DNA from 2 places in the Exiguobacterium sp. PvP048 genome. Region 2 is predicted to be linked to the other one. Evidence: a T-box and tRNA genes for the amino acid it is inferred to sense, from the RefSeq annotation. Region 2 holds a T-box; the other holds one or more tRNA genes.
What was found. The T-box of region 2 lies ahead of alaS (alanine--tRNA ligase). A T-box ahead of a tRNA ligase gene usually reads a tRNA of that ligase, here a tRNA-Ala.

Region 1: it has a tRNA-Ala gene. The T-box ahead of alaS (alanine--tRNA ligase) is inferred to sense a tRNA for this amino acid. The anticodon was not compared.

The regions. Positions count from the first base shown of each region.
Region 1 covers NZ_JBEPSU010000009.1:58,440-73,299, forward strand. Annotated here, with positions in the region: gene ABIC15_RS13615 (hypothetical protein) at 1-426, opposite strand, end outside; gene ABIC15_RS13620 (hypothetical protein) at 519-677, opposite strand; gene ABIC15_RS13625 (S8 family serine peptidase) at 846-4,589, opposite strand; tRNA gene ABIC15_RS13630 (tRNA-Ala) at 4,835-4,907, opposite strand; gene tatC (twin-arginine translocase subunit TatC) at 5,015-5,794, opposite strand; gene ABIC15_RS13640 (twin-arginine translocase TatA/TatE family subunit) at 5,802-6,008, opposite strand; gene ABIC15_RS13645 (redox-sensing transcriptional repressor Rex) at 6,008-6,667, opposite strand; gene ABIC15_RS13650 (ABC-F family ATP-binding cassette domain-containing protein) at 6,824-8,725, shown strand; gene ABIC15_RS13655 (hypothetical protein) at 8,725-9,117, shown strand; gene ABIC15_RS13660 (flavin reductase family protein) at 9,192-9,785, opposite strand; gene ABIC15_RS13665 (DoxX family protein) at 9,807-10,205, opposite strand; gene ABIC15_RS13670 (winged helix-turn-helix transcriptional regulator) at 10,389-10,709, shown strand; gene ABIC15_RS13675 (flavodoxin) at 10,807-11,271, shown strand; gene tnpB (IS200/IS605 family element RNA-guided endonuclease TnpB) at 11,389-12,480, opposite strand; gene ABIC15_RS13685 (TVP38/TMEM64 family protein) at 12,647-13,300, opposite strand; gene ABIC15_RS13690 (haloacid dehalogenase type II) at 13,460-14,125, shown strand; gene ABIC15_RS13695 (hypothetical protein) at 14,173-14,742, opposite strand; gene tsaD (tRNA (adenosine(37)-N6)-threonylcarbamoyltransferase complex transferase subunit TsaD) at 14,773-14,860, opposite strand, start outside.
Region 2 covers NZ_JBEPSU010000001.1:319,974-334,833, forward strand. Annotated here, with positions in the region: gene ABIC15_RS01655 (beta-ketoacyl-ACP synthase III) at 1-709, opposite strand, end outside; gene mtnN (5'-methylthioadenosine/S-adenosylhomocysteine nucleosidase) at 821-1,525, opposite strand; gene greA (transcription elongation factor GreA) at 1,584-2,057, opposite strand; gene udk (uridine kinase) at 2,114-2,761, opposite strand; gene ABIC15_RS01675 (O-methyltransferase) at 2,782-3,423, opposite strand; gene mltG (endolytic transglycosylase MltG) at 3,496-4,644, opposite strand; gene ABIC15_RS01685 (DUF1292 domain-containing protein) at 4,726-5,019, opposite strand; gene ABIC15_RS01690 (DUF1292 domain-containing protein) at 5,006-5,293, opposite strand; gene ruvX (Holliday junction resolvase RuvX) at 5,306-5,728, opposite strand; gene ABIC15_RS01700 (IreB family regulatory phosphoprotein) at 5,725-5,994, opposite strand; gene alaS (alanine--tRNA ligase) at 6,029-8,671, opposite strand; T-box leader at 8,732-8,949, opposite strand; gene recD2 (SF1B family DNA helicase RecD2) at 8,992-11,217, opposite strand; gene ABIC15_RS01715 (VOC family protein) at 11,334-11,882, shown strand; gene ABIC15_RS01720 (tetratricopeptide repeat protein) at 11,939-12,595, opposite strand; gene mnmA (tRNA 2-thiouridine(34) synthase MnmA) at 12,609-13,733, opposite strand; gene ABIC15_RS01730 (cysteine desulfurase family protein) at 13,746-14,860, opposite strand, start outside.

The DNA.
Region 1 (14,860 bases), on a different contig from region 2:
ACTGATATAAGTCGGATCAATCTGTTTGGAACGGTACGTCAAGAAACGCCGGCAAAGCCAGTAAAACGGGATGACGCCAAGACACAGTCCGAGCAAAAAGACCGTGCTCGAACGATTAGCCGTGAGAACAATCAACGCAGCCAGCGCTCCGTATTGAAGCAGGCCGACGCCGACATGAAGACGGAACAGACGGTCTGCTGATCTTTGGGAGGTGTGACGGGCAACGATTTGAAAACGTCGCCGTTGCATGATTATGTCATAAGCGAAATATAAAATCGGAATGATCAAAGCAAGGACAGGTTGTTCCATCAGGTTACTGGCAAACAAGAAGAGTGCCAAGACGCCCCACAGTTTAGCGGTCGTCCGTTGATGCATGTGTTGATAAAGTTCCTGTAATTCCGTCTGTTGTCCTGTCACAGCATTCATTGCAACACGTTCCTCTCCATCATTTCTTAATGTAATATACTTACATTTTACCAATTATGTTTCAAAAAAAAGAAACTTCTAAAAAGAAGTTTCTAGACCGAGACCTGAATGATTAGATAGATGACACTGTATGCAACGATGGCTAACGGAATCATCGCGACACCGATCAACCAACCGTTCTTATCGCGAATTCCGAGATACAGAACCAGACAGCCGACGATGAAAGCAATGAGTGTAGTAAATGGATTCATACGAGTTCCCCCTCAAAAAATAACCTATAAAGAAATTTCCCCTTCCCTCAACTTGATAAACACGGAAACCGTTTCGGAAGACGTTCCGATTCATTCATTCTGTGACAAAACAAAAAACAGTGTCGCTTCCGGCAGACATCCACCGGAACCAACACTGTCTTCCACTTCTTATTTCTTCGTGATGACAACTTTCTTCTCGACGACATGGCCGCCTAGATCTTTTAATTTCAAGTTGTAGACGTTTTGACCTTTTTTCAAGGTAACGGTCTTGTTGATCGTTTTCTTAAAGGCGCGCATTTCGTATGGCTCCTTGAACGAACGGCGGTATTCGGCGTTGCCATTCAGATCAAAGCGTAACTCATCGTAGTTATCGCGCAGGACAATCGTCATCTTCGCTGTTTTCGTTTTGCTTGAAACCGTTTTTGGTGCTGTCACGCGGATTGTCGGACGCTCCGAGTCGATGATGACTTGACGGCTGAAGGCAACACGATTGCCTTTTCCATCATAGGCTTCGACTTTAAACGACTTCACACCATCTGTCGTATACGTGATGTCATGGTTGAATGCATAGTGTTGTTGAACCGCATCCCAGCGTAATTTAACGGCTTTTCCGTTGATTTTGAATGATTTGATGCCGGACTCATCCGCGACGTTTCCTGAAACCGTCACTTGTTGTGATGTCGTTAAGCCGAGTGCTTCCGGTGTATCGATCTGGACACTCGGAACGGCTTTATCGACACCTGAAGTGTTGACGTTTTTCTTCACGCTGTTGCCCGCATAATCCGTTACGACGAACGTGACTTTTGCACGGCTTGGCAGATCCGTCAGCGTGTAGTTTTTAGCAGATGGCGCAAGCGGCTGTTTCAAGACACTTTTTCCGTCGACCAGGATATCGAATGAAGCGACACCTGTTCCTTGGTCACCGGCTGTCCAAGAAACTGCTTTTTTGTCAGCATCCCATTTAACGGTTGCTGCCGGAACTTTTGTATCAATGTAGATCGGGAATAACGCCGTCTGCCATTTCGCATTCGGATAATCGACGACTGATTTGACCTGATAGTAGTACAGACCATCTTTGGCTTTTGCACCGTTGACCGTTCCATCCCACGCCGCATTCGTCACCGGTGTGTAACCGTCTTCCGATCCGCCGTCATAATAGTTTTTGATGACGTCTGACTGCGTTTCCAGTTTACGGAGTGTTGTTTTGTTGCGGTCAAGAATCGAGTACTCGACCTTTTTCGCGTTCCGTAAGAACGACAGGACCGGGAAGGCCTCATCGGCACTGCCGTCCCCGTTCGGTGAGAACGAGACTTTTTCTTTAACGACGTCGCCTGCAGCATTCGTTCCGAGGAAGTTGAAGTTATCCTTCACTTCTGTCGCAAGACCTGTGACGCCGTAGAACGTGTTTTCATCATACACCGGTGCATCGACGATTGGTGCTTTGTCCCATGCTCCTTTGAAGCCGACATACGGAACTGTCAACTCAGGATTTTTGCTCTTTGTATCGATCAGACGGACGAATCCTTCGACAAAGTAGCCGTTTTCGAAGATGGTTTCAAGCGGTACACCGTTTGCCCAATCGACTGTATCTTTTAAATCAACCGTAACGTTGACTTTTGTCGTGCTCTTCGCGTTAATCGCGACTGAACTTGCTTTCTTCGAGCCGACCGTGAAGGAAATCGGGAACGTGCCTTTATTGGCATCGACCGCATCAACTGTTCCTTTTTTAAAGATACCGTTCGCTTCCAGGAAATTTTGACCTTGGACGGCGAGATCCGATTGGACCGTTCCAGCCAGTTTGTACGTCAGTTTTTCATTGCTGTAGTTCTTCAAGTCGAGCGTAAAGCTGAACTTGTCGCCGACTTGTTTCAAGGCGGCTTTTCCTTCGCCCGATTTTGTTTCCGTTACGACGACCGGTGTTTTCATCGCCGCACGCAAGTCCATCAGACCCGCTCCTTCACGACGCGGAGAGTAATAGTTACCGGTTTTTGCTTCCGCATTGTATTTTCCTTTATCGAGTTGCGGACGAGACGTGTTCATCAAAATGGTCTTCGCGAGTTTAACACGTGTCGCCCCGCTGACTTTAAAGTCCTTATCGATCCGTTGCATGACGAGTGCTGTTCCGCCGGCAACGTGTGGTGCTGCCATCGAAGTCCCGCTCATGACGCCATATTCGTTGGCGTTGAGAGTGGAGTAGATTTTTCCGCCCGGTGCCGTGATTTCCGGTTTAAAATCAAGGTTCGGTGTCACACCCCATGATGTGAAATCAGACATTTCTCCGGCGACCGGGTTTGGTGTCGAGACCGCTTTCCCGTCAAACGTAACTGTCAACGCTTTACCTGCTTTTGCTTTCGCTTCGAGCTCGTTTCCGTCGGCAATGCTTAACGAGACGAGTGGAATCGTCGGTTTATTGAGCGCCATGCTGACGTAATCGCCGTGTTCGACACGACCGCGAACGATGACGCCGGCTGCTCCTTGTTTTTCAGCTTCCGCTTGAATCATCGCGTAGTTAAAGTTACCGTTTCGGACGACGAAGACGACTTTATCTTTGACGTCTTTGTCCGCATAGTTGGATTCACTGCCGTCACCAACATACACGACATCCATCTTCTCTTTATCAAAAACAGCAATCGGATTCGGTGAATCTTGTTTTTGGTAGGCCAAGTAACCGGCATCCTGTCCGTCAACCGTTAATGCCATACCTTCGAGTGTCAGCTGTGTGTTTTCAACAGACGCGACTTGCAGCGATTCGCTGATTAGTCCCGGCGAACCGACGACACCGACATCCGGATTCGATGCATATGGATTTCCGGCACCGCTTCCGGCAAATGCCGAGTTTCCGGCCGAAATCGCACATAAAATCCCGTTGTTCATCGCATTAACGATCGCTTTTTGTTCCGGATCATCTTTTTGGACGAACGAGGCCGTTGAACCAAGACTCATGTTGATGACATCTGCGCCGAGCGCAATCGCATCATCGATCGCTTTGATGTAGATATCACTGAATGTCGACGGCATCCCCGGATCATTGCCGAATACTTTCATCGCAAGCAGTTGTGTCTCCGGTGCCACCCCTTTGATCCCGCCGTTCGTTTCATCGCCGTTGGCACCAACCGTACCGGCAACGTGCATTCCGTGCATCGAAGCACCTGGTCCGAGGTCACGGATTTCACTGTCATGATCGGCATAGTTATAACCGTACGGGACTTTTTCCGTAAAGTAGTTTCCTTTTAATCCCTTTGAAGCTTTGAAGCCTTCGACTTTTGACGACGTCAAATCAACTTTTGTCTCCGGACTGAGGACCATGTCCTTGTGCGTCGGATCGATTCCCGTATCGATGACGGCAACGATGGTGCCTTCCCCTTTATAGCCATAGTCCTGCCATGTTTCTTTTGCATTGACCATGTCTTTACTGTGCAACATGTTTGGTGTCGCGCCTTTTTCGACTTCCGGACGCGCATACTCATGTGCGATATGTACGGCCTTGATGCCGCTTAACTTTTTCAACTCTTTGATTTCACCGTATTTAACTTCACCGCTGAACCCGTTCAGGACGGTCGTGAAGCTTTCTTTATAGGAAACAGCAATGTCTTTTTGGGCAATTGCTGCTTTGACTTCTTTTTGTTTATTGACGATTTGATTCTTGAGAATGATTTTTTCCGTATTGCTCAACGTGCTGTAACGTTTATTTTGTGCCTGCGCATGTTCAATCGCGGCTTTTTGATCGAGTTCGACGACAATCCGTACTTTTTCGTTTTGGCTGTATGACTTTTCCTGACCCGCTTTTTTCAGTGAGAGTGCTTGTGGCTTTTGTACATCCACTTTTTGTGATGACACGTGTCCCTCAGCATGAACTAGGCTGGAAGATGTCATGAGGGCTGCCGCCATAAGAGCAATCTTCTTTTTCTTCATTCTTTTTCCTCTTTTCCAAAAATGTAATGTGGCACAAAACATATTAAACGAAAATTCTGTATTTTTAGTTTAATCAACTTTTGCTTAATATACAATTTAAATTTGGAGTATTTTAAAAATAATTGTTGGTTTATGGTATATCAATCAGTTAACATCCTTCATTTACCTTTTTATCAAAAGAGACCGTTTTTCTGAAGACACAAAAAAAACCTTGGTTTCCCAAGGTTTCGGCAGGTAAAGCAATATGGAGACTATCGGGCTCGAACCGACGACCTTTTGGCTGCCAGCCAAACGCTCTCCCAGCTGAGCTAAGCCCCCGTGTGTTTCTATAATGAGTATACCCATTGCTGTTCATTTTTTCAATATAAAATTAGACCGCTTACAAAAAAATCTCCCTCACCTTACCGGCAAAGGAGAATCTTCCGTTATTTGTTCAGCTCACGCATCATATCCGCCTGTCGTTCGAGTTCAGCTTCCTGCTCGAGAATCAGGACTTTTTTATAGGTCCGTGCTGAAATCAGGATACTGATTTCATATAAAACGAACAACGGAACAGAAATCATCAAATGCGACGTAATGTCGGGCGGTGAGATCAACGCCGCAATCACGAACAACGCAAAATACGCATACTTCCGATTCTTCCGCATGAAGAACGGCGTCACGAGTCCGAGCCGTGTCAAAAACATCGTCACGACCGGCAACTGGAACAACAGACCAAACGGAATCGTCAACCGGATCAGAAAGCTGAAATAATTCTCGACTCCGATGACCTGTTCGATTCCGAGCTCTTGTCCGAGTTCTGTCGATACTTCGAGTAAAAACGGCAACAGCCAAAAATAAGAAAATGAAACACCCGCAAGGAATAAGAAAAACGTCACGGGAATATACGTCAACGTCGCTTTTTGTTCTTGGTCGTGCAGACCGGGACGGATGAATGCCCAAAGCTGATACATCCAAAACGGGGATGCCAAGACGATTGCGATGATGAACGCAAGATTCAGATATAACATCAGTGGATCAACAACGTTAAACGCATTCAGCCCAATTCCGAGTTCCTTTAAGTCGGCCTGTAAGAAACGGACGAGCGGCCGGACGAGCGGAAAGGCTGCGATAAACATGACCACTACAATGATGAGCGACCAGACGATCCGCTTACGCAGTTCATCTAAGTGCGATGTCACACTCTGTTCTTGATCGATCGCCATGATTCACTCACTTCTCTTTCGTTTCGTCCTTTTTGTCTTTATCATCATCCATGATGCCGTGTGTCGCACTCTTGAACTCTTTTAACGTCTGTCCGGCAGCGCGGCCGAGTTCCGGTAATTTCTTCGGTCCGAAGATGATGAGGGCGACGACACCGATCAAGGCGATGCTTCCTGGTCCAATGAATCCGACCGTTAACGGAATAAGGTTTTCCATTATGATTTCACTCCTTCAGCTGATTGCGAATAATGCTTCATGAAATAGACGAGCGACTGCAGCTCGATTGACAGATCGATGTGATGCACCCGAACGTGGGCCGGTACATTCAACCGGGCCGGTGTAAAGTTCAAAATGCCGGTCACACCATACTCAACTAACTCATCTGCCACTGACTGGGCGAACTGAGACGGTACCGTCAAGATGGCGACATCGACATGGTTCGCTTGGATTTGTTCTTTCATATCCGAGACGTGATAAATTGGAACGTCCTGCGTCGTTGTTCCGACCTTGTCCTCATCGGCGTCAAACGCGATGACGATACGAGTACTATTATTCTTTAAAAAGTTATAATTTGCAAACGCTGTTCCGAGATGTCCGACCCCGATTAAGGCGACATTCGTGACCTCGTCTTGGTTGAGTGTCTTTCGGAAAAATGTTAACAAATGTTGAACATTATAACCGTACCCTTTTTTCCCTAACGCCCCAAAGTAGGAAAAGTCACGACGGATCGTCGCGGAGTCGACTTTGACCGCTTCGCTGAGCTCTGCTGACGAGACACGCAACTTGCCGGAGTTATAAAGACTCTGGATAAAACGATAATATAACGGCAGCCGTTTCGCCGTTGCTTGTGGTATTTTTGTGTCTGGCCCATTCATACTGCAGTTCCCCCTTCGGCCACGTTCTGACGTGGCACCCAAATCAATGCAAAGAATTCTACTCCCCTTGATTGTAAACCACTTCACATAGAGTAACAAATATTATATTCGGCAGGATTTTTCGTGATAGACTAAAGGGTGGAAGGATGGATGGATATGATTCTCTTACAAGTAAACCAACTCTCAAAATCATTCGGCGTCGAGCCGATTTTAGACAATATTAAACTCGAAGTACAGGAACGGGACCGGATTGCCCTCGTCGGACGAAATGGTGCCGGAAAATCGACACTTTTAAAAATCATCGCCGGGGAGCTGTCACATGATTCCGGGGAAATCATGAAGAGCAAGGAAGTCCGGATCGGTTATCTCGCGCAGGACAGCGGACTCGAGTCGAACGAATCAATTTGGAACGAGATGCTGACCGTCTTTGAGCATCTGCAGGATCAGGAACGGGCACTTCGCCGGATGGAAATTGAAATGGGCATGGAACACATTTTAAATGATCCGGCCGCTTATGACCGTCTCCTTAAAACGTACGACCAGGCACAACACGACTTCTCGGAAGCCGGCGGCTATCAGTTCGAAGCCAATATCCGCTCCGTCTTACACGGGATGCGCTTTTATCCGGACGATTATTCCCGACGGATTCAGACGCTTTCCGGTGGACAGCGGACCCGGCTCGCCCTCGCGAAGATGTTGCTGCAGGCACCGGAACTGCTGATTCTCGATGAGCCGACCAACCACTTGGACATCGATACACTGTCCTGGCTTGAAAGTTACTTGTCCGGTTACCGCGGCGCTGTCCTGATCGTTTCCCATGACCGGTATTTCCTCGATCAAGTCGTCAACGTCGTCTATGAATTGTCCCGGAACGTCTCCCGGAAGTTTACCGGTAATTATACGAAGTATCTCGAACAAAAAGCGGCGCTCTACGAACAGGAAATGAAACAGTTCGAACAGCAACAGGAAGATATCGCGAAGATGCAGGATTTCATCCAGCGCAACATCGCCCGGGCAACGACAACAAAACGGGCGCAAAGCGTCCGCAAACGTCTTGAAAAGGTCGACCGGATCGACCGGCCGGACGGTGACGAACGTAGTACGGTTCTGTCATTCCCGATTGAAAAGCAGAGCGGCAATGATGTGCTGCAGGTCAACCAACTCGCAGTCGGCTATGAAGAAGCCGTCTCGAAAAACATCACGTTCCGTCTGCAACGCGCGGAATCACTGGCGCTCGTCGGACCAAACGGAATCGGCAAGTCGACACTACTGAAAGTGCTCGTCGGCCGTCTGAAACCGTTATTCGGAGACTACCGGTTCGGAACCGGTGTCTCAATCGGTTACTACGATCAGGAGCAGGCGGAACTGAATGACCGCAACCGGGTCATCGATGAAATTTGGAATGAATGGCCGTTGATGCGCGAACAGGAAGTCCGGTCTGTGCTTGGTCAGTTCCTCTTCAGCGGAGACGACGTCTTTAAGCTCGTCCATGAATTATCCGGCGGAGAACGCGGACGCCTGGCGCTCGCAAAACTGAAGTTACGCAAAACGAATCTGCTGGTCCTCGATGAGCCGACGAACCACTTGGATCTTGATTCGAAGATGGTCCTCGAGAATGCCCTCGTCGACTACGAAGGGACTCTGCTGTTCGTTTCCCACGACCGCTACTTCATTGACCGCGTCGCGACGCGTGTCATTGAAATGAGTTCAGACGGTGTGACCGATTACCTCGGTGACTACTCGTATTACATGGAGAAAAAAGCCGAGAAAGAAGAAATCGCCCGTCTTGAAGCGGAAGAAGCGAAAGCAATCAAAGTCGCGTCGACGAAGACGATTGACAAGGAAGCCCAAAAAGAAGCACGTAAGAAGAAACAGCAACTTGAACAGCTCGAGCAAGAGATCGAACGGTTGGAGAACCGGTCGGTTGAAATCGAACAGCTGTTGTGTGAACCGGAAGTCTTTAATGATATTCCGAAAGCGACCGCCCTGTCGGCAGAACGTGATCAGATCGACGTCGATTTGCTTGAGCTGATGGAACAGTGGGAGTCGTTCCACTGATGCGATCGAAAAGTTATCTGATCAATCTGATCCAAGGATTATTGTCCGGTGTCCTTTATTTCGTTCCGATGTATGCGGACTATGTCTCGGCTTTCATTCGTCCGGATGCGTTTAATGCCGTGTACCCGTTGTTCATCCTGATTTCCTGCATGATCGGACTTGTCATCCAAACGTGGAGCGGACTGTTCATCAGTTTATTGTCCGGTCTGATTTGTACGTTGTTGACGATTCAGTCGTTCGTCGAACTGAATGATCCAATGATCATCATGTATTACGGTGCTGTCTCACCACTGGTCGCCTTTTTGATCAGCTGTGTCGGAATCTGGGCACTTGCCGTCCTGTTTTATTTGCTCGACGGTTTTCAGTACAGCAAACGCCATAAAGTGGAGTAAGTCACAAAAAAGACGAGAGAAGCAGATAGCGCATCTGCTTTCCTCGTCTTTTTTTGCGTGATATTCGCTGCCGTTTATTTTGTCGGACGGGCAATCGTAAATATTTCACCGATTTTCGCGTAGTCATTGCCGGCAAGACGGGCAATCGCGTTTAATCCGTCTGCATCAATCCGGAAGGACTCTTCAAGTTCATCGGTGACATGATAGCGGATGACTTCGCCAATCAATAAATCGGCTGTTTCAAGTTCGATGTGTTGCGTCAGCTTCAGCTCAAACCGGATTTTTGCTTCTGCGACCGCGGGAACATTGATCAAATCACTGTCAATCAGTGTCAGATTCGTCCGCTCCAGTTCACTTTCGCCGTAGGCAAGCGGTGCTGCCGTCTCGTTGACCGCTTCGACAATCTCTTCACTGACAATATGGATGACATATTCTTTCGTTAACAAGATATTTTTAGCCGTATCCTTCTCCCCTTGATCCGTCTTTTGAACGGCAATCAACAGTTGAGGCGGATGACTTGAGGCGACGGTAAAGAACGAAAACGGGGCAGCATTGATTGTTCCATCCGCTCCTTTTGTCGTGACGAAAGCAATCGGTCGCGGGATGATACTCCCGATCAACAATTTATAGTTTTCTTTTGGACTGAGTGACCGCGCATCAAACTTCATTGTTATAACCTCTTTCTCTGTTTACCCGAGCATGGCTGCGAGTGAATAGTCTCCAGCACCAATCAAGGCGACGCCAAGAGCGATGACGATCAGTGCCATGTTGTATTCGTACCCGTTCTGTGTCACCCAGTAACCATTTTGACCGTGCACCTTGATGATCGCAACGAGCATCGATCCGATAATCAGTGCTGCTGCAAACCATAAGAAGAGACCACCGGCAAACAGTACGCCACCGACTAGTTCCGCAAGTCCTGCCGCAAGTGCAAGTGTTTTACCCGGTTTCATGCCGATCGACTCAAACCAGCCGCCTGTCCCCTCAATCCCGTGTCCACCGAACCAGCCAAACAATTTTTGTGTGCCGTGTGCTGCAAATGTTAAGCCAATCACCAAGCGAATTAAAAATAATCCTAAATCCATCATCTTTCTCAAACTCCCTTTTACTTAATGTTTTTTAATTACTTTTAGTAACCTAAATAAGACTATAAACTATCACTTACTAAAAGTAAATAGATTTGTTTTTGTTCTTTTTGTTACATTAAGTAAAATGATTCGATTTTTTTAGTAGAAGCGGGTATACTACAAATATAGAAAGGATGAGTGCTGATGGAAGAGACATTGATTCCGACTGCCCTTTGTCCGAAAGTCGAACATGCCTTTGAAATTTTGGGCAAGAAGTGGACGGGCTTGATTTTACGTCATCTCATGACAAAGACCTGTCGTTTCAACGAAATTCAAGATGCGATTCCGGAGTTGTCTGGTCGTATGTTAACGGAGCGCATGAAGGAACTTGAGGCGGAAGGTATTGTGATCCGGACCGTCATTCCGGAACGTCCGATTAAAATTCAATACAGTTTGACTGACAAAGGTCGTCAGCTTGAACCTGTCATTCGTTCAATCGAAGAATGGGCCGAGCTCCAAGACTGACATAAAAAGTCTCTCTACTCCGGAGAGGCTTTTTATTTTCAATTGTATTGAGAACGATTATCAATTAAACTGAAAGTGTTCACATTTTGGAGAAAGGATGATTCAGATGAATGTCATGATCGGCTTTGTCAGTATGTCCGGAAACACCGAAGATATCGTACATCTCCTGCAGTCGGAACTCGAACAAAAAGGCTGCATTGTTCATATACAGGAACTTGACCGGTTATATCCGTCCGACTTCTCTCAGTATGATGCCGTATTGCTCGGCTCCTATACATGGGGAGACGGCGATTTGCCGTATGAAGCGGAAGATTTCCTTGAAGATCTTGCCGACAGTGACTTGAACGGCTTGGCAGCTGCCTCCTTTGGTTCGGGGGACCGTGATTATCCGAAATACTGCGCCGCTGTCGATCTGCTCGAACAGACGTTACAATCAGCCGGTGCGACAATCACCGCTCCTGGTCTGAAGATCGAGTTTGATCCGGATACCCCGGAGAAACAAACTGCCTGTCGTCTGTTTGCTGAAGAATTTTTTGAACGGGCACAACGATTGTATGCGTGAACTACTCACCACTTATTTGCTTCGCAAATTGAAGTGGGTGCTTCTTGGGAAGACCGTACTTTTACGAGCTACGGTTATTGACCAAGCTCATCGGGTGGTTCCCACCCTGAAGGGGTTTCAGTCTGCTAACAGCAACAAGTTGATACTTGCGTTGATATCTCGATCATGATGCGCACCGCAAGTACATGTCCACTCGCGCACATCCAACGTTTTCTTCTCACCTTTCCTTCCGCAAGAAGAACAGATTTGGGTTGAGGCGTACCATTGGTCCGCTTTGATCAGTGTTCGTCCGTAGAAGGTGCATTTATAGGCCAACTGCCGGACGAACTCATACCAACTGACGTCTCCGATCGATTTGGCGATCGTATGGTTCTTCATCATGTTCTTCGACTTCAGTGTCTCGACGACGATGACTTGGTTCTCGTCAACGATCCGTTTCGACAGCTTATGAAGAAAATCTTGACGTTGATTTACAATCTTCTCATGCTTCTTGGCGAGGATCATCCTCGCCTTGTCTCGATTTTTACTCCCGGTTTTCTTGCGGGACAAGGCGCGTTGTGCCTTCTTGATCTTCTCTTCGGACTTTCGAAGGAAACGAGGATTGGCAACTTTCTCAGAAACCCACTCATCGTTTGTCAGGATGGCGAAGTGCTCCAGACCAAGGTCGATTCCTACTTTATTCTTAGCGGGAACCCATCGCTCTTCGGTCTGATCGACTAGGATCGAGATGAAGAATTTCCGGGTCTTCGTCATCGAGACCGTCGCGGACTTGATGACGCCAACGAACGGACGGTGCTGCTTCAACTTCACGAAACCAATCTTAGGAAGCTTCACCTTATCATCTTCGATACGGATGCTACCCTTCAGATTGTTGGTCGTGTAAGAGGCTCGGTCGTTATGCTTTGATTTGAATTTCGGAAATCCGACAGACTGATCCGGAAAAAAGTTTTGGTACGCTCTGTTCAAGTCCATCTGAGCGTTCGCAAGGGAAAGACTATCGACTTCTTTGAGGAAAGGGAATTCAGGCTTGTACTTCGCTGGGGTTAGGAGCTTTTGCTTTGCGATAGGGTTGAGCTTCGAGTCTTCATACAGTCGGATCCGCTCTTCGAGCATCTTATTGTAGACGAAACGGACACAACCGAACGTCTTCACGAAATATTCTTGTTGGGGTTTCGTCGGATAAAGTCGAAACTTATACGCCTTCAGCAAAGCAATCACTCCTTTCCTTTTGATTCGTTATACTCATTTTATCGAACGATTGGAGTCTTGCAAAGTCAGGCGATTCATCTCCCACCTACGCCGGGTTCCGCCCTAAGATGCTTAGAGGTGGAAGAATTCTCGCTAAATTTAGTTAAACGAAAAACTCCGGCTGCTGTCAGCCGAGGTCTTTTTTTGCTTTCCAGCGTTTTTGGATGTACCACGGGACAATCGTCAATACGAGGAAGACGATGATTGCTCCGATGATGAGTTGCGGATCCTTCGAGACGATACTGCTCCCTAAAAAGTTATAGGCAAATGTCCCGGGGATAATTCCAATCAACGTCGCGAGGAAAAAGGATAACAAGCGGACTTTTGACAGTCCGGCGGCATAACTGATCAAATCGAAGTTGAAGATCGGCAACAGCCGGAAAATCAGGACATAGATAAATCCATTTTTCTCGAGTTGCTGCTGAATCTGATGGATTTTTCCTGCCTGTTCCTTTTTCTTGATCAACCCATTTCCAAGCTTTTGGGCAACTAAAAAAGCGACGACTGCACCAAGTGTCGCTCCGATGACGGTGTAAAGTGTTCCGAGACAGGCACCAAACGCCAAACCGCCGGTAATCGACAAAACGGATGCCGGGAAAAAAATCAACGGACGAATCGTATAGAGTAAGATATACAGAATCGGCGCCCACATCCCGAACGATAAGATCCAGTCCTTGATGTCGGTCGGACTGAGGTTGAGATAGGAACGGCTAAACCAGATCAGTCCGCCGATCAAAAGAACAAGCACTAGAATCCTGATGAATTGTTGCTGGCGTGTCATAACATATCTCCTGTCTTTAGCAATAAACGCTCTCTCTTTATGCATTTCCCGAATTCGCTCCGTTTTACGCGTTTCACCGCTTTCGCAATGTGTGTTTCAGCTCAGACCGTTTTCGGGAACTACATAGAGATACCATGTAACTTAAGAAAGGTGATTATCATGACACAACCGATTAAAGCACTGGTCTTTGATGTCTACGGTACATTGTTTGATGTCCATTCCGTCAAAGTGAAAGCAGAGGAACTCTATCCGGAACACGGGGAAGCCATCAGTCAGGCCTGGCGTCAAAAACAGCTCGAATATTCCTTTTTACGTCAGTTGAACGGTCAGTACGTCCCGTTCAGCCAAGTGACACGTGATGCGCTCCGTTACGCCTTACTGCAACTGAAGCTCCACGTCACGGAAGAAAATATTGCAGACCTGATGGAAGTCTATTTGAAGCTCGATCATTATCCGGAAGTCGATGATGTCTTACAGCAGATGGGTGATAAACAAATCGCTGTCTTCTCGAACGGTTCACACGACATGCTTGATCCCCTGATCGAACAATCCGGTCTCGCCGGATGGTTTGACCAGATCATCAGTGTCGATGACATCAAGCAGTATAAACCGACACCCGCTTCCTATATGCATGCGCTCAATACGCTCGGTCTCAAACGGGAGGACGTGCTGTTCATGTCATCGAACGGTTGGGACATCACCGGTGCGAAAAGTTTCGGTTTCCGAACAGCCTGGATTAACCGGTCGGGTCTGCCCGTCGAAGAGCTGAATCTCGATCCGGACAGTATTTATGATGACTTAACGGGTCTGCTGGAATGGAAATGAACAAAAGCGATGTTTGCCTGATCATCCAGGCAAACATCGCTTTTTGTTTAATAATTGGCCAGACGGGAGTAGCCTTTTTTAAAGAGATCAAGCTTCAGTCCACCGTCTTTTTCGATAAAGAACAGATATTCTTTTTGATCGGTATCTTTATAAAATACTTTATACAGCGTTAACGTCCGTTTTTTGTTGTTTTCACTGGCAACGACCTGGTGTTTCGAAATGACCTCTGCCTGGACTTGCTCTCCATCCAGACGATCAATCATTGGTTGGAATGATTTTTTCTCTTGTTCAGTTGCCGGTTTACCCGGTGCAATCGTAAAGAAGTCATCACTCGCTTTGTTCGTCAGACCATACTTCCGATCGACGATCACCACATTTTTCAGTTTGCCATCAACCGTCTGATCAAAGGCGTACAGTTTTTGAATCCGTGTCTGCTCACCTTCCGCTCGACCGATTTCGTACAGCGGCTTCTGCTTCGTATTCGTCTCGACGGCTTTTTTATCAGGGACGAGCTCTTCTTTGTAGGCGATTTGATAGGCATTGACGATTTCACGAATCTGTAAGCCGATTGCGACAATGACAAGTACACCTAATAACACGATGATGACTTTTTTCATTCCATTTTTCCCCCATGTCTTTCGAATTCCTTACTTTAAATCTAGCCCAGGTTCGGCATTCATGGCAAGTGTCGATTGGCGGCCTGCCCGGTAAGGGTGAATCGCTGCCGCTCCAATC
Region 2 (14,860 bases):
CTTGATGCGGAATCAGTAAATCAAGTTCGTCCAGGGTTCCGTCCGCTTTTTGAATGACTTTTTCCACGATGTCCGGTAACTTGCGGACTGCGAACTTAAAGACTTCCCGACCGTTCATTTCAATCGGACCATCCAAGTTTTTAAATAACAGATGTGCTCCGCGGCCATCCGTGCCCAGTTCAAAGGCATTCAATCCTTGTTGCTCGGTTGGACCGAGAACAACTGCTCCGGCACCGTCACCGAACAAGATGGCCGTCGACCGGTCTGACCAGTCAACGATGCTTGACATCTTCTCTGCTCCGATGACGAGTGCGTGTTTTGATCCCGTTGCCGTCATCATACTCGAAGCCGTCTGTAGGGCAAAAATGAATCCGCTGCAGGCTGCGCTGATATCAAAAGCTGTTGCACCGAGTGCACCGATCCGCTCCTGAACGATACAGGCAGTCGACGGGAAAGCACGTCCGGTTGCCGTTCCGACAACAATCAATCCGATGTCGTCTGCAGTCAGGTTAGCATCTGCTAATGCTTTTTCCGCTGCTTCCGTCGCTAAATCCGTGACATCGACTGCATCATCTGCAATCCGCCGCGCCCCGATTCCTGTACGTGTCCGAATCCATTCATCACTCGTATCGAGTGTCGCTGCTAAATCATCATTTGTCATCCGATGTTCGGGTAATGATGTACCGAGTCCTACAATTCCGATATTCATATGATTGCTCCTTTGAAATTAGTATCTGGTACTAATATAAAGCGTTAAACACATTTTGTCAAAGAGAAAAGAAGGCCTCCCATTGAGAGACCTTCCTTTACGTCATCCAGATTACTCTGAATCAGCTAATGTGCGGACGACTTCCATGACCATCTTCGCTGAATTAATCGAAGCAATCTCCAAGAATTCATCAAATGACAGAGATGCTTCTTCATCGGCACTGTCAGAAATCGAACGTGTCACGACGAACGGGACATCGAATTGATGGCAAACTTGCGCAATCGGCGCTGCTTCCATCTCAACTGCCGCGACATCCGGGAAGTTCGTTTTAATGAGGTTCGAACGCTCTGTATCATGAATGAATGAATCACCTGTTACGATCAAGCCATGGACGACCCGAATCGCATCCATCCGTTCAATGACAGCTTCCGCTGTTGCAATCAATTTCGGATCAGCTGTATAGGCAGCCGGCATTCCCGGTACTTGACCATACTCGTAACCAAACGCTGTCACGTCGACGTCGTGGTGACGGACTTCCGTCGAAACGACGACATCTCCGACTTTCAGACCGGCTCTGAATCCGCCAGCTGAACCGGTATTGATGACGGCACTCGGTTTGAAATGATCGAGTAACAACGTCGTTCCGATTGCTGCATTCACTTTTCCGATACCGGATTTTAAGATGACGACCGGTACACTGTTCAACAATCCTTCATAAAAATGATAGTTGGCAATGACGGTATCTTTTCGTTCCGATAATTCATTTCGAAGTAAGTTTACTTCTTCTTCCATTGCTCCGATAATTGCGATTGGCATCTCTTTTTCCCCCGTTCAAACAGAAAACCGGATTGCTCCGGCTGCTGTTCATTCGTATTTACTTGATTGATGTAATTTTTACAGCGAAATCTCCGCCTGGTGCTTGAACGGAAACTTGCTCGCCGACACTGTGCCCGAACAGGCTTTTCGCAATCGGTGATTCGTTCGAGATTTTCCCGGTGAATGGATCCGCTTCTGCACTACCGACAATCGTATACGTTTCTTCTTCGTTGTCTTCAAGGATCAAGAATGTAACTGTCGTCCCGATACCAACGACCGAGATATCCTTCTCATCTTCCGAGATGATGGCAACGTTGCGTAACATCTCTTCTAATTGAGCAATCCGGCCTTCGACCATTGCTTGTTCTTCTTTCGCTGAATCATATTCCGCGTTTTCCGACAAGTCACCAAATGAACGGGCGATTTTAATATTTTCGACAACTTCTTTACGGCGGACTGACTTCAGTTCGTTTAATTCGTTTTCAACATTCGCTTTACCTTCAAGCGTCATGTAATACTGTTTTTCTGCCATTTTTGTCACGCTCCTTTTTATTCCACTAGTATAGTATATTCACATCTTTTTTGGAATCAATATCCTCTTTGATCAAGTGAAGACCGATAATCGAGAATCGCACGGATCTTCGTGACGAGTAAATCAATCGCCACGTGGTTTTCGCCACCTTCAGGAACAATGATGTCTGCATACCGTTTTGTCGGTTCACAAAACTGGAGATGCATCGGACGGACAACCTTCGTATATTGCTCGACGACGGAATCAATCGACCGTCCCCGTTCATTCATATCACGTTGCATCCGGCGCAGAATCCGAACATCGGCATCTGTATCCACGAAGACTTTAATATCCATCAATTCCCGTAAACGTTCATCTTCAAGCGCTAAAATACCTTCGACGATGATGACGTCACGTGGATCAAGCGGAATCGTCTCCGTTGCCCGTGTGTGCGCAACGTAATCATAGACCGGTTTTTCAACCGCCTGGTTTTCGCGCAACGCTTTGATATGTTCAATCAGCAAATCATTGTCAAAGGCAAATGGATGATCATAGTTTGTTTGATAGCGCTCTTCCATCGATAATTCACTTTGGTCCTTATAGTAAGCATCCTGCTCGATCATGACGATGGATTCACTCGGGAATGCGTCGACAAGTGAACGTGCGACCGTCGTCTTTCCTGAACCTGTTCCTCCAGCCACACCAATTACAACCGGTTTTTGCATTGAATTCGTACCTCCATCATTCATTCCGACTTCACTTTCCGACTGACGGACACGCCGTCTCCAAGCGGGAAAATCGTCGTATCATATTGGTCTTGCTCCATCATCCATGCCGTAAATTCTTTGACCAGACGGACAAGCCGCCGTCTTCTCCGGTCAAACGTCTTCGGATCCGTCTCCAGGATATCCCCGTGCAAAAATAGGTTATCCGTATATAAAACTCCGCCTATTGGCACCAATCGCCCATAACCGTTAAAGAATTTTTTATACTGCCCTTTGGCCGCATCGATGAACACGGCATCAAATTGCTCGTCAAGGGTTTCGGCTAATTCTACTGCATCCGCAAAAACGATGTCAATCCGGTCCGCAACGTCCGAACGTTCAATGAACATCTTGGCCTCGGCGTATCGTTTCGCATTTCGTTCTACTGTCGTGATCCGGGCATCCGGCAAGGCGCGAGCCATCCGAATCGCACTGTACCCAATCGCTGTGCCGAGTTCGAGAATTCGTTTCGGTTGTTGTAACGTCAATAACGATAACAAAACTTCCGATCCCGTCAGTTCAATGATTGGAATATGGTGCTCTTTCGCATATGCTTCCATTTCCTGTAACAAGGGATCACGTGGCCGAATCATCCCTTCGACATACGCTGTAAAATCATTCATTCGGAATTCACTCCTTCTGCGCATAAACAGGTTGACCGGGAACGAACATACCGTTCCCGATCAACCTCCTGTTCATTGCTCTTTACTTGCTTCGTATTCGACCCATTCCGGTTTGTACTTCACAACATTACGTTGATGTTCCTCATAGGTTTCCTCATAAAGAATTTGACCGCGTGGATTTTTATCACTTGGTGGTCGGGCAAAGAAATAAACGTATTTCGTCTTTTTAGGATTAAGGACGGCAAGAATTGAATCTTCACTGACGGTTGAAATCGGACCGATCGGAATCCCCTCATACTTGTACGTATTGTATTTCGAATTGTTCTCCAAATCCTTTAATGTCGTCAATGCTGTATTTTCTCCTGTACCGTACCAGACCGTTGGATCCGATTGGAGTTTCATCCCGTCGTTCAGCCGGTTCGTAAAGACACCGGCAATCTCACGACGATCGTCTGGTGTTGCGGCTTCCCGCTCCACCATGGATCCGAGACTCAACACTTCATGGAAAGCCATGCCTGATTTCTTAATGGCATCGGCATTCGCATCATAAATCTTTTCCATCTCATCCAACATCGTTTCGGCAATTTGATTGATGCTTTTTCCTTTGTCGAATTCGTATGTCGCCGGGAAGAGATAGCCTTCGAGTGAATAGAGGACGCCCTGCTTCGTCACTTCATCCGTCAACATCGGATACTTTTCAATCAATGTTTTAATATATGCCTCATCTGTCAGGGATTTACGGATGAAGTCAGCTTTAAAACCGGTTGCTTTCGCGATGATGGCAATTTGACGATCCATTGTGATTCCTTCAGGGAGCGTGATTTTGACATCTGCTGCTTTCATGACTGTTCCGGTCTTCAATTCATTGATGATTTCGTCCGGTGTCATCGCTTGAGTCAACGTGTATGTCCCGGCTTGGAATGACGATTCATTCTTATAGCGGACATAATAGCGGAAAATCGTTTCGTTCGCGATTAAATCTTTTTCTTTAAGAATGCTTGAAATCGTACTTGTACCGGCGCCTAAAGGAATCTCAACCTTGACAGACTTCGTCGCCTCTTCGTTGACCGGTTCGAGTGAACTCTTTAAAAAGATGTAGATGGCTGCTCCTGCTACTAAGAAAATCGTGAACAATACTGAAAGGATGATTAACGTTATCCGGCGCGATGTCCGGCGACGTTTCTGTTCGATTTCAGCATTTTTCTTCCATTCATTCTCCATCGGTTCCTCCTTCTTCTCTTAAAACAAGGTGATATCGAAAGAGCCATTGCTCTGACGACACCACCTTATACACGAGTCGGTTTAGTCAAGCTCGTCTTCTAATGTATTAAAGACTTCTTCAATTTCATCCCAAGTTTCTGCATCGTCTTCTGCGATTGGAACGAGGTTGAAATCATCATCACCTTCACCGTACTCTTCTAACTCATAAACGAAGATGTCGACTTCTTCTGCTTCATCATAATCCGCGCCGACAGGCTCAAGGAAAATGTAAGTTTTGCTTGAGCGTGGGCTTTCATACCGTAAACGCTCGGCAAATTTAAATTCGTTGCCTTCCCCATCGGGAATTACGTAATGTGTAGGTTCATTCTGTTGCATCATTCATCCGCTCCTTTAATGCAGCCTCAAGTTCATCCCAAGTCTGCTCATCGTTTTCATCAATCAGGCTGAGTTCAAAATCATCTTCGCCTTCGCCAAACTCGTCGATTTCGCAAATGATTAAATCATCTGCGCCCTCTTCCGGATGACCGATCATTTCGAGAAATAAATAGGTCTTGCCGGTTCGCTCACTGACATAACGGTACCATTCTTCGAAAAGATGTTCGCCACCGTCTTCATCAGGAAAGAGATACTGCCGTTTTTCTTCAGACATCTCATTTCCTCCTTATCGATTTGCCCGATCCAAATAAGATTGCAGGATCATGACTGCTGCCATCTTATCGATGACTTGTTTCCGTTTTTTCCGACTGACATCGGCATCGATCAGCATACGTTCTGCCTGCATCGTCGTCAGTCTCTCGTCGACAAGAACAGTCGAAAGGCCCGTCTGGGTTTCGATTTCACGCGCGAACGCTTCACTCGCCTCAGCTCTGGGACCAATTGACCCATTCATGTTTTTCGGATGTCCGATGACGATGATTTCGACACCGTATTCCTTAATAATTGCCTCGAGTCGTTTGAAGGCGACCGGGTATTCAGGTTCTGTCCATTTGATGGTTTCGACGCCTTGTGCTGTCCAGCCCATCAAATCACTCACCGCAACACCGATCGTCTTCGAACCGACATCAAGTCCGATGGCACGCTTCATTTTTTGTCTCCACTCTCCGATAGATAAGATTTCACGAGTTCTTCCAGTAGTTCATCACGCTCAATCTTTCGGATCATATTACGTGCATCGTTATGACGAGGAATGTAAGCAGGATCACCGGAAAGTAGATATCCGACGATTTGGTTGATCGGATGATAGCCTTTTTCTTCTAAAGCATGATAGACCGTCAGCAATACTTCGCGTGTCGCCGCCTGGCTATCGTCTTCTGGAAAATTAAATTTCATCGTTTGATCCATCTGACTCACGTTAATCACCTCTTTCATTTACACTACTTCTCTATTATGCCAGTGATTGCACGTAATGTGAAGTAAACGCAAGAGCTTCGTTTAATTTTGCAGGATCTTTTCCGCCGGCCTGTGCCATGTCCGGACGACCGCCACCACCGCCGCCGCAACGTGTGGCTACTTCCTTGATCAATTTACCGGCATGGTACCCTTGATCGATTAAGTCTTTTGAGACACTCGCAACGAGGTTGACTTTGTCTCCCTGCGCACTACCGAGGACGATGATTGCCGAACCGAGACTTGACTTCAGTTCGTCCATCATGCCGCGAAGGGCATCCATATCCGAGACGTCGACTTGCTTCGCAAGCACCTGGACGCCGTTGATCTGCTCGACATCATCTTTAAGTGACGCCGCTTCGATGTTTGCAAGTTTTGCCTGCAATGATTCGTGTGCCCGTTCCGTTTCGCGAAGCTGGACTTGAAGTGCTTCGATTCGTCCCGGTACTTCCGTCGTTTTCGTTTTCAGGACACGTGCTGCCTGCTCGAGTGTCTGCAGGTGACCGTTCATGACATGGTAAGCGCCTGCTCCTGTAACAGCTTCAATCCTGCGTGTTCCGGCTCCGATGCCTGATTCGGAAACAATCTTGAACAGACCGATTTCCGCTGTATTGCGGACGTGAATCCCGCCACAGAGTTCGATCGAATAGGTTCCAGCCGAAACGACACGAACCGTCTCGCCGTATTTTTCACCAAACAGTGCCATTGCCCCTTTTGCTTTCGCATCAGCAATGTTCATCTCTTCAATTTCGACTGCAAGTGATGCCCAAATCGCTTGGTTGACATCCTGTTCGATTGTTGCTAATTCTTCGGCCGTTACTGCTCCGAAGTGCGAGAAGTCAAAGCGCAGACGTTCCGCTGAAACAAGTGAACCCGCTTGGTTGACGTGTGTTCCGAGTGTGTCTTTCAACGCTTTATGCAACAAGTGGGTTGCCGTATGGTTTTTCGTGATGGCTTGACGCGACGATGCTTCGACCGCGGCATGAACGGATGCATCCGCTAAAGCAATCCCTGTCCGGACCACAACGGTATGCAGATTTTGACCGTTTGGTGCTTTTTGGACATCTTTGACATCGAGGACGAAATCCGGACCCGTGATTGTTCCTGAGTCAGCCACTTCTCCGCCGCTCTCTGCATAAAACGGTGTAACATCAAGCAACAATTGTGCTTCCTCGCCGGCAGCGACTTCTGTTACTCGTTCTCCATCATGCAACAAAGCAATGATTTTTGCATCCGCCTCAAGGTCCGTATAACCAACGAATTGACTTGGAACAGTCAAAGTTGCCAATACTTCTGATTGTTGTTGCATCGAACCGCCGTCTTCACGGGCAGCACGGGCACGTTTACGCTGCTCATCCATCGCCCGTTTAAATCCTTCTTCATCGACCGACATCTGATGATCTTCCGCATATTCAACCGTCAGTTCAAGCGGGAAACCGTACGTATCATACAAACGGAAAGCATCTTCTCCGCTGATGATATGTTCGCCGTTATTTTTGGCAGCTTGTGCCACTGTGTTCAGAATGGCAAGACCGTCATGTAATGTCTCGTGGAATCGCTCTTCCTCGTTTTTGATGACACGTTTGATGAAATCTGCTTTTTCCGGAACTTGCGGATAAAAATCGACCATGACGCTGCCGACTGTATCAACGAGTTCGTACATGAACGGACGTTCAATCCCAAGCATTTTTGCATAACGGACAGCACGACGAAGCAATCGGCGTAAGACATAACCGCGTCCTTCGTTCGAAGGCAACGCTCCGTCTCCGATGGCAAAAGCAACCGTGCGGATGTGGTCCGCGATGACTTTGAACGCGACATCCAGTTTTGTGTCTTCGCGATAACGTTTCCCGCTGATTTCTTCCGTTTTGTGGATGATCGGCATGAACAAGTCCGTATCAAAGTTCGTCGGTACGTCCTGCATGACGCTCGCCATCCGCTCAAGACCCATTCCGGTATCGATGTTTTTACGCGGTAATTCTGTATAGTTGCCGTGTCCGTCATGATTATATTGACTGAATACGATATTCCAGATTTCAAGGTACCGTTCGTTCTCGCCGCCCGGATAGAGTTCAGAGTCGTTCGGATCATCGCCGAAAGCCGGTCCACGGTCGAAGAAAATCTCCGTGTTCGGACCTGAAGGACCTTCCCCGATTTCCCAGAAGTTATCTTCAAGCGGGATGATGCGCTCAGCCGGCACACCCAGTTCGAGCCAGATTTGACGCGCAGCATCGTCTTCCGGGTGAATCGTTACGGAAAGACGATCCGGATCAAGACCGTACCACTCGTCACTCGTCAAGAGTTCCCAGCCCCATTTGATCGCATCTTCGCGGAAGTAATCGCCGACCGAAAAGTTTCCGAGCATTTCAAAAAACGTATGGTGACGTGCTGTTTTCCCGACGTTTTCGATATCGTTCGTCCGAATGGATTTCTGTGCGTTGACAATCCGTGGATTTTGCGGAATGACCCGTCCATCAAAATATTTTTTTAACGTAGCGACACCCGAGTTGATCCAAAGTAACGTCGGATCCTCAATTGGAACGAGTGATGCGCTTGGTTCGATTGCGTGCCCTTTAGACTGGAAAAAGTCGAGATACATTTGACGGATTTGTGCACCCGTCAACGGTTTTAATGGTTTCATCGAAAATACCCCCATTGATTAATTTGTCCTGAACGCAAAAAAACGATACATTCATCCCTGAAAAGGGACGAAAGCATCGCTCTCGTGGTACCACCCTCGTTCGTAAAGACAATTGCTCCCTTTACCTCGAAAAATCCGTTAACGGAGATTACCCGCAAGTGTTTGCACTCGACTCCGGAAGGAGCTTCAATCGAATCGTCATGAAGATGGTTCCAGCAATTCCATCTCTCTCTGGTCATGAAAACTACGATTTACTTATCTTCCATCAACGTTTTGCGTCCATTCATCTACCGTGATTATTACCTATCTGATGCATTCAGTCAAGTCTTTGTCATACCGCCGAGCCGTTCAATGAGCCGTGTCCGCCGGCGCGGTTCTTCCTCTTGTGACGCTTTATGGAAGGCACGGGGATCTCCGAACAACAGCAGACTGGCTTTGGCCCGAGTGACGGCTGTATAGATGAGATTCCGGGAATGCTTGAAGGCACCGGTGAAAAAGACCGGCATCAACACAATCGGAAACTCCGATCCTTGCGCTTTATGAATCGTAATCGCGTAAGCATGCGTAAATTGATCCCAGTCACTCCGGTTATATTCAACTTCCGTCTGATCGAACCGGGCAATGATTTTATCGACTTTATCCACGTTCTCCTTCGCAAAGAAGATATTGACGATTTCACCGATGTCACCGTTGTAGACATTCTCTTCCGCATTGTTGACGAGCTGAAGAATCTTGTCTCCGCTCCGGTAAATCCGTGTCCCCTGTTTGACTTCCCGTTTTTTCGGCGCTTCCGGATTGTAGACTTTTTGCAGAACGATATTCAATTCGTCGATGCCCACCTGTCCGCGGTACGTCGGCGCTAAAATTTGAACGTCAAACTTCGAATATCCTTTCGCCAGTGCTTTTTCTGCAAAAGCCGCGATACCGCGCAACGATTCCTGCGGAGCAAGCGAATAAAAACGACGGTCGGATAAAGGGGCCAGCAAATCAGCTGACGTGACCCGGTTTTTTAAATCGTGGGCCAACCGGAGAATCGAGGAATCTTCGGCCTGCCGATGGACGACGTTGAGCCGGACGACCGGAATACCGTCCGTATCCATCAAGTCGGCAAGGACTTGCCCCGGACCGACCGACGGCAGCTGGTCCCGGTCGCCGACGAATAAAATCTTCATGCCGTTTGGCACGGCCCGTAACAAACTCGATAACAGATAGATGTCGATCATGGACGATTCATCGATGATCAGTACTTTACCGGCAATCGGTTGGTCTTCGTCCAGCTGGAAGTTCGTCCCGTCATATTTTAATAAGCGGTGAATGGTCATCGCCGGAACGTCCGTTGCTTCCGACAGCCGTTTGGCCGCCCGTCCGGTTGGTGCGACGAGCACATACGGATAGACTTCGCCTGACTTGACCTGACTTTTTTCAAGCGGCCAATCATGGATTTCCTGAAGCGCATGCAAAATCCCTTTGATGACCGTCGTCTTCCCCGTACCGGGTCCGCCCGTCAGGACCATCAGCGGTGCCTTGACCGCAAGCTCAATCGCATCCCGTTGCTGAACGGCGTATTCCATACCAAACCGTTCTTCGAGTTGACCGATGGCTGACAAAATTGTCGCCACATCGACTTCCTGCTCGGATCCGTTCGCCATGACACGGGCCAACTCTTTTGCCGCCCGGACTTCCGCATAGAAAATCGTCGGCAGATACAAACAACCTTCTTCGAGTTTGACCTTATCTTCCGTCAGCAACAGCTCGATGGCTTGTTCCAGGCGTTCCCCCGGATCCTCACCGAGTAGACGCGGTGCCCGCTGTAACAGGGATTCGACCGTCGCGAATGCATGCCCTTCTCCCGCTTCCTGCTCCAGTATATGCATGATGGATGCTGCGACCCGTTCCGGATGCAGTCCGATAAGTCCGAGATGCGAGGCAATTTGGTCGGCTGTCTTAAAACCGATTCCACTGACCTCATACATCAAGGAATAAGGATTTTCACGAATTCTCGCCATCGCATCCCCTTCGTACGCTGCATAAATCTTTGCTGCGAGTTTTGGGGTGACATCAAACGGTGCTAAAAAAAGCATCAGTTGATCGACACCGTATAAGGTCGCGAGCCGGCTGAAGATGACATCCGCCTGCTTCTGTTTTAACCCGGGGACACGATCGAGTGCTTTACTGTCCTTTAAGATGATGTCAATGGCATCTTCACCGAGCGCATCGACGATATTTTTCGCTGTTTTCGGACCAATGCCGGTAAACGATCCGTTCGTCAAAAAACGGACGGCAGCGTGTTTCGTCATCGGGACCGAACGCCGGATCAACTCTGCTTTTAGTTGTTTGCCAAATCGCGGATGATCAATCAACCGTCCGAACGCTTGATACGTTCCGCCGAGTTCGATTCCGACACCGGTTCCCGTAACGACAAGCTCCGTTTCTTTTAGTTCAAAGTTTTTTTCCTTGATCGCCATCAGGACGATGGAATGGGCTTCTTCTTCGGAGGAAAAAAGCACACGTTTGATACGACCGACTACTTGATGGGGGTGCTCCATCACTCCACCTGCTCTCTTTCTGGACTCCGTTACTCAGTTATTATCATAGCACTCGTTTAAGGGATTTTAAATGAGGGAAACATTCCTTGATATATTATCTGAATGGAGGAACAAACATGGGACGTCTACCGATCGCAGGATTATGTGAATTAGTTTTAGAAGTGCAGGACATGGACCGGGCCGTCGCCTTTTGGAACGGAACGCTCGGTATTCCAATCGTTGAACAATGGGCACCGGAAGATGCAGAGCCGAGTCATGAACAGGAAAAACAGGATGGGATTTGGGCGACATGGTTGTACATCGGAGGAAACACCCGTCTCGGGCTTTGGCTCAAACGGGACTTTACGATGGAAGAACGGACCGTCAAAAACCTTCCCGTGACAGAGTGGGACAGTCTGTATGATGAAGGCGGCGTTCATGTCCACTGTGCCTTTTATATTGAGAAAGACGAATTTAACGAAGCACTTGATTTGCTTCGGGGTGCATCGATTGACGTCAAGATTCGGGAATGGGATGAACAAGAGACGTCTAATGACAAGGAATACTCGGCTTATTTTAAAGATACGGAAAACAATGTTATTGAGCTCTATACGAAAAATATGGATGAAGCCTATGAGGAATTTTCCGGTCCGCCGCTTCGCATCGTCCGCGAGATCGGGCACTAAGAAAGACTCTGCTGTATCGATTGCCACAAGCCGTCGACAGCAGAGTCTTTTCCTGGTTATTTTAGTAAGGCATCCATTTTCGCTTTGGCATCCTGCGCCAGCGTATGGTTTGGTTGATAGGCAAGAACGGTTTCGAGCTCTGTATAACATGCTTCCTGCTGACCTAAAAAGGCCAGTGCGATGGCATAGTTGTAACGGGCATCCGTATGTGTTTCTTCGAGCAACAGAACTTGTTCGAAAATTTCAGCCGCTTCTTCGATCTGCTCGTTCTGAGCAAGAGCAAGACCATACTGGAAGGCGATTTCGACATCCACCCCGTTCAGTTCCGTCGCCTGTTTCAAACGCGGAATCCCCCGAACCGGATCCCCGAGCTTTTGATACGTCAGACCGAGCATGAAATGGAGATCGGCATCATCGAGTCCGTGCAGCAAAGCAAGACGTAACGACTCTTCCGCCTCTACCAATAAATCCGCCGAGAAGTATAAGGCGCCTTTGGCATAATGGGCACTGGCGAACGTCGGATCAATCGTCAAGGCTTTATCGTAAAACCGGAGTGCCCGGTCGGCATCGTCCATCGATTGGAGTAATGTCCCCAAGTTGACGTAACCGGTCGGGTCGTTCGGCTGTTCTTCAATGGCATCATTAAAAGCTTGAGCCGCTAATTCATAATTACCGGATTCTAAATGTCGGAATCCGACTTCGTTGTAATTCATCCCAATCTCTCCCTTATGCAAGATACGTTAATGCTTGACCTGCTTTGTAGGCATCGTCAATCGTTGCTCCGCCGAGACAGACATCTCCGTCATAAAAGACGACGGCTTGTCCGGGAGTAATCGCCCGTTGCCGTTCGTCGAATGCAACGTCCAGACGTCCGCCGTCGAGGACACGGACCGTGACCGGTGTATCCGTCTGACGGTAACGGAACTTCGCCGTACAGCGGAATTCTGTTCCGGCCGGCATCGTTGCCGTCCAGCTGATGTCAGAGGCATATAATCCTTCTGAATAAAGCAATTCATTGTGGAATCCTTGCTCAACGAACAAGATGTTGTCTTGCAGGTTTTTCCCGACGACGAACCACGGCTCACCGTCTCCACCAATTCCAAGACCGTGACGTTGTCCCATCGTGTAATACATCAGACCGTCATGACGCCCCATTGTTTTACCGTCGAGTGTCCGCATTTCACCGGGTTGTGCCGGCAGATACTGACTGAGGAACTGTTTGAAATTCCGTTCCCCGATGAAACAAATACCGGTTGAATCTTTTTTCTTGGCCGTCGCAAGGTTCGCTTCTTCGGCAATTTTCCGAACTTCTGATTTTTCCATATGTCCAATCGGGAACATCGCTTTCGCAATCTGATCCTGCGACAGTTGGTTCAGGAAATACGTTTGATCCTTATTTGTATCGACACCGCGCAATAATTTATGCTCCCCGTCTTCATAGACGGCACGGGCATAATGACCTGTCGCGACGAAATCGGCGCCTAAGCGCATCGCATGGTCAAGGAATGCTTTGAATTTGATTTCTTTATTACACATGACATCCGGATTCGGTGTCCGGCCGAGTTTATATTCATCGAGGAAGTACGTAAAGACTTTGTCCCAGTACTCTTTCTCGAAATTGACCGCATAATAGGGAATACCGATTTGGTTGGCGACGGCGATGACATCTTCGTAATCTTCCGTTGCTGTACAAAATCCGTTCTCATCTGTATCGTCCCAGTTTTTCATGAAAATCCCGATGACGTTGTAACCTTGTTGTTTTAATAAATAAGCCGTAACGGAAGAATCGACACCGCCGGACATCCCGACGACGACCGTTGTTTCCTCCGGTGCTTTAGCGCGTGTATTCATTATTTTCACCTCTTAATTGTTCTGAAACGATTTTACGACATCTATCAGGCCTTGTGCGAGCAGTTCGACTTGTGACAGGTCGTTTCCCCGGCCAAAGCTGATCCGGACCGATTGTTTCGTCCGCGGATTTTCACCATACATTGCTGACAGGACATGTGACGGTTCGACCGATCCTGCCGTACAGGCACTTCCGCTCGAAACGGCAATCCCCCGCATGTCGAGCATAATCAAAAACGGTTCGATCTCGACGTCCGGGAAGTACAGGTTGAGAACTTGCGGCAATCCGTCTGTCCCGTTGACTTCAAACTCGATCGTTGAGGAACGAAGCCGTTCGAGCAATGTACGCCGCAACAGTTGATACTGTTCAAACTGTTCTTCGCGTTCCGTTGCCGTCAGCCGGACTGCTTCCGCAAAACCGACGATACCGGCAACATTTTCCGTTCCGGCACGACGCTTTCGTTCCTGTTCCCCGCCATACGATTGAGGAGCCAGTTTGACGGCAGAACGGATATATAATAAGCCGACGCCTTTTGGTCCGTTGATTTTATGACTTGATGCCGACAGCAAATCGATTTGCATCGCTTCCACGTCAATCGGCGACTTCGCAAAGACTTGGACGGCATCGGTATGGAAAATAATCTGTTGTTCCCGGAGGAAACGACCACATGCCGCAATCGGCTGGACCGTCCCGACCTCATTGTTTCCGAACATGATCGATACTAGAATCGTATCTGGCCGAACGGCTGCCCGTAACGCCTCTTCCGTTATAATGCCGGACTCCGGTATTTCAAGATACGTCACGTCGAATCCCCGCTTTTCCAGTTCCTCGAACGCATGGAGCACGGCATGGTGTTCAAACCGTGTCGTGATGACATGACGGCCTTTCGACTGATACTGCATCGCGGCACCGATGATGGCATAGTTATCCGACTCCGTGCCGCCGCTCGTAAAGAGAATTTCCGTCGGTTTGGCGTTCAGTTCCGTTGCCATCATTCTTCGCGCCGTGTCAATCGCAGCCCGTCCCGTCCGTCCGAATGCATGGACGCTTGACGGATTCCCGAATTGCTCGAGCATGTAAGGCGTCATCTTTTCCAAAACTTCCGGCCGCATCGGCGTTGTTGCCGCGT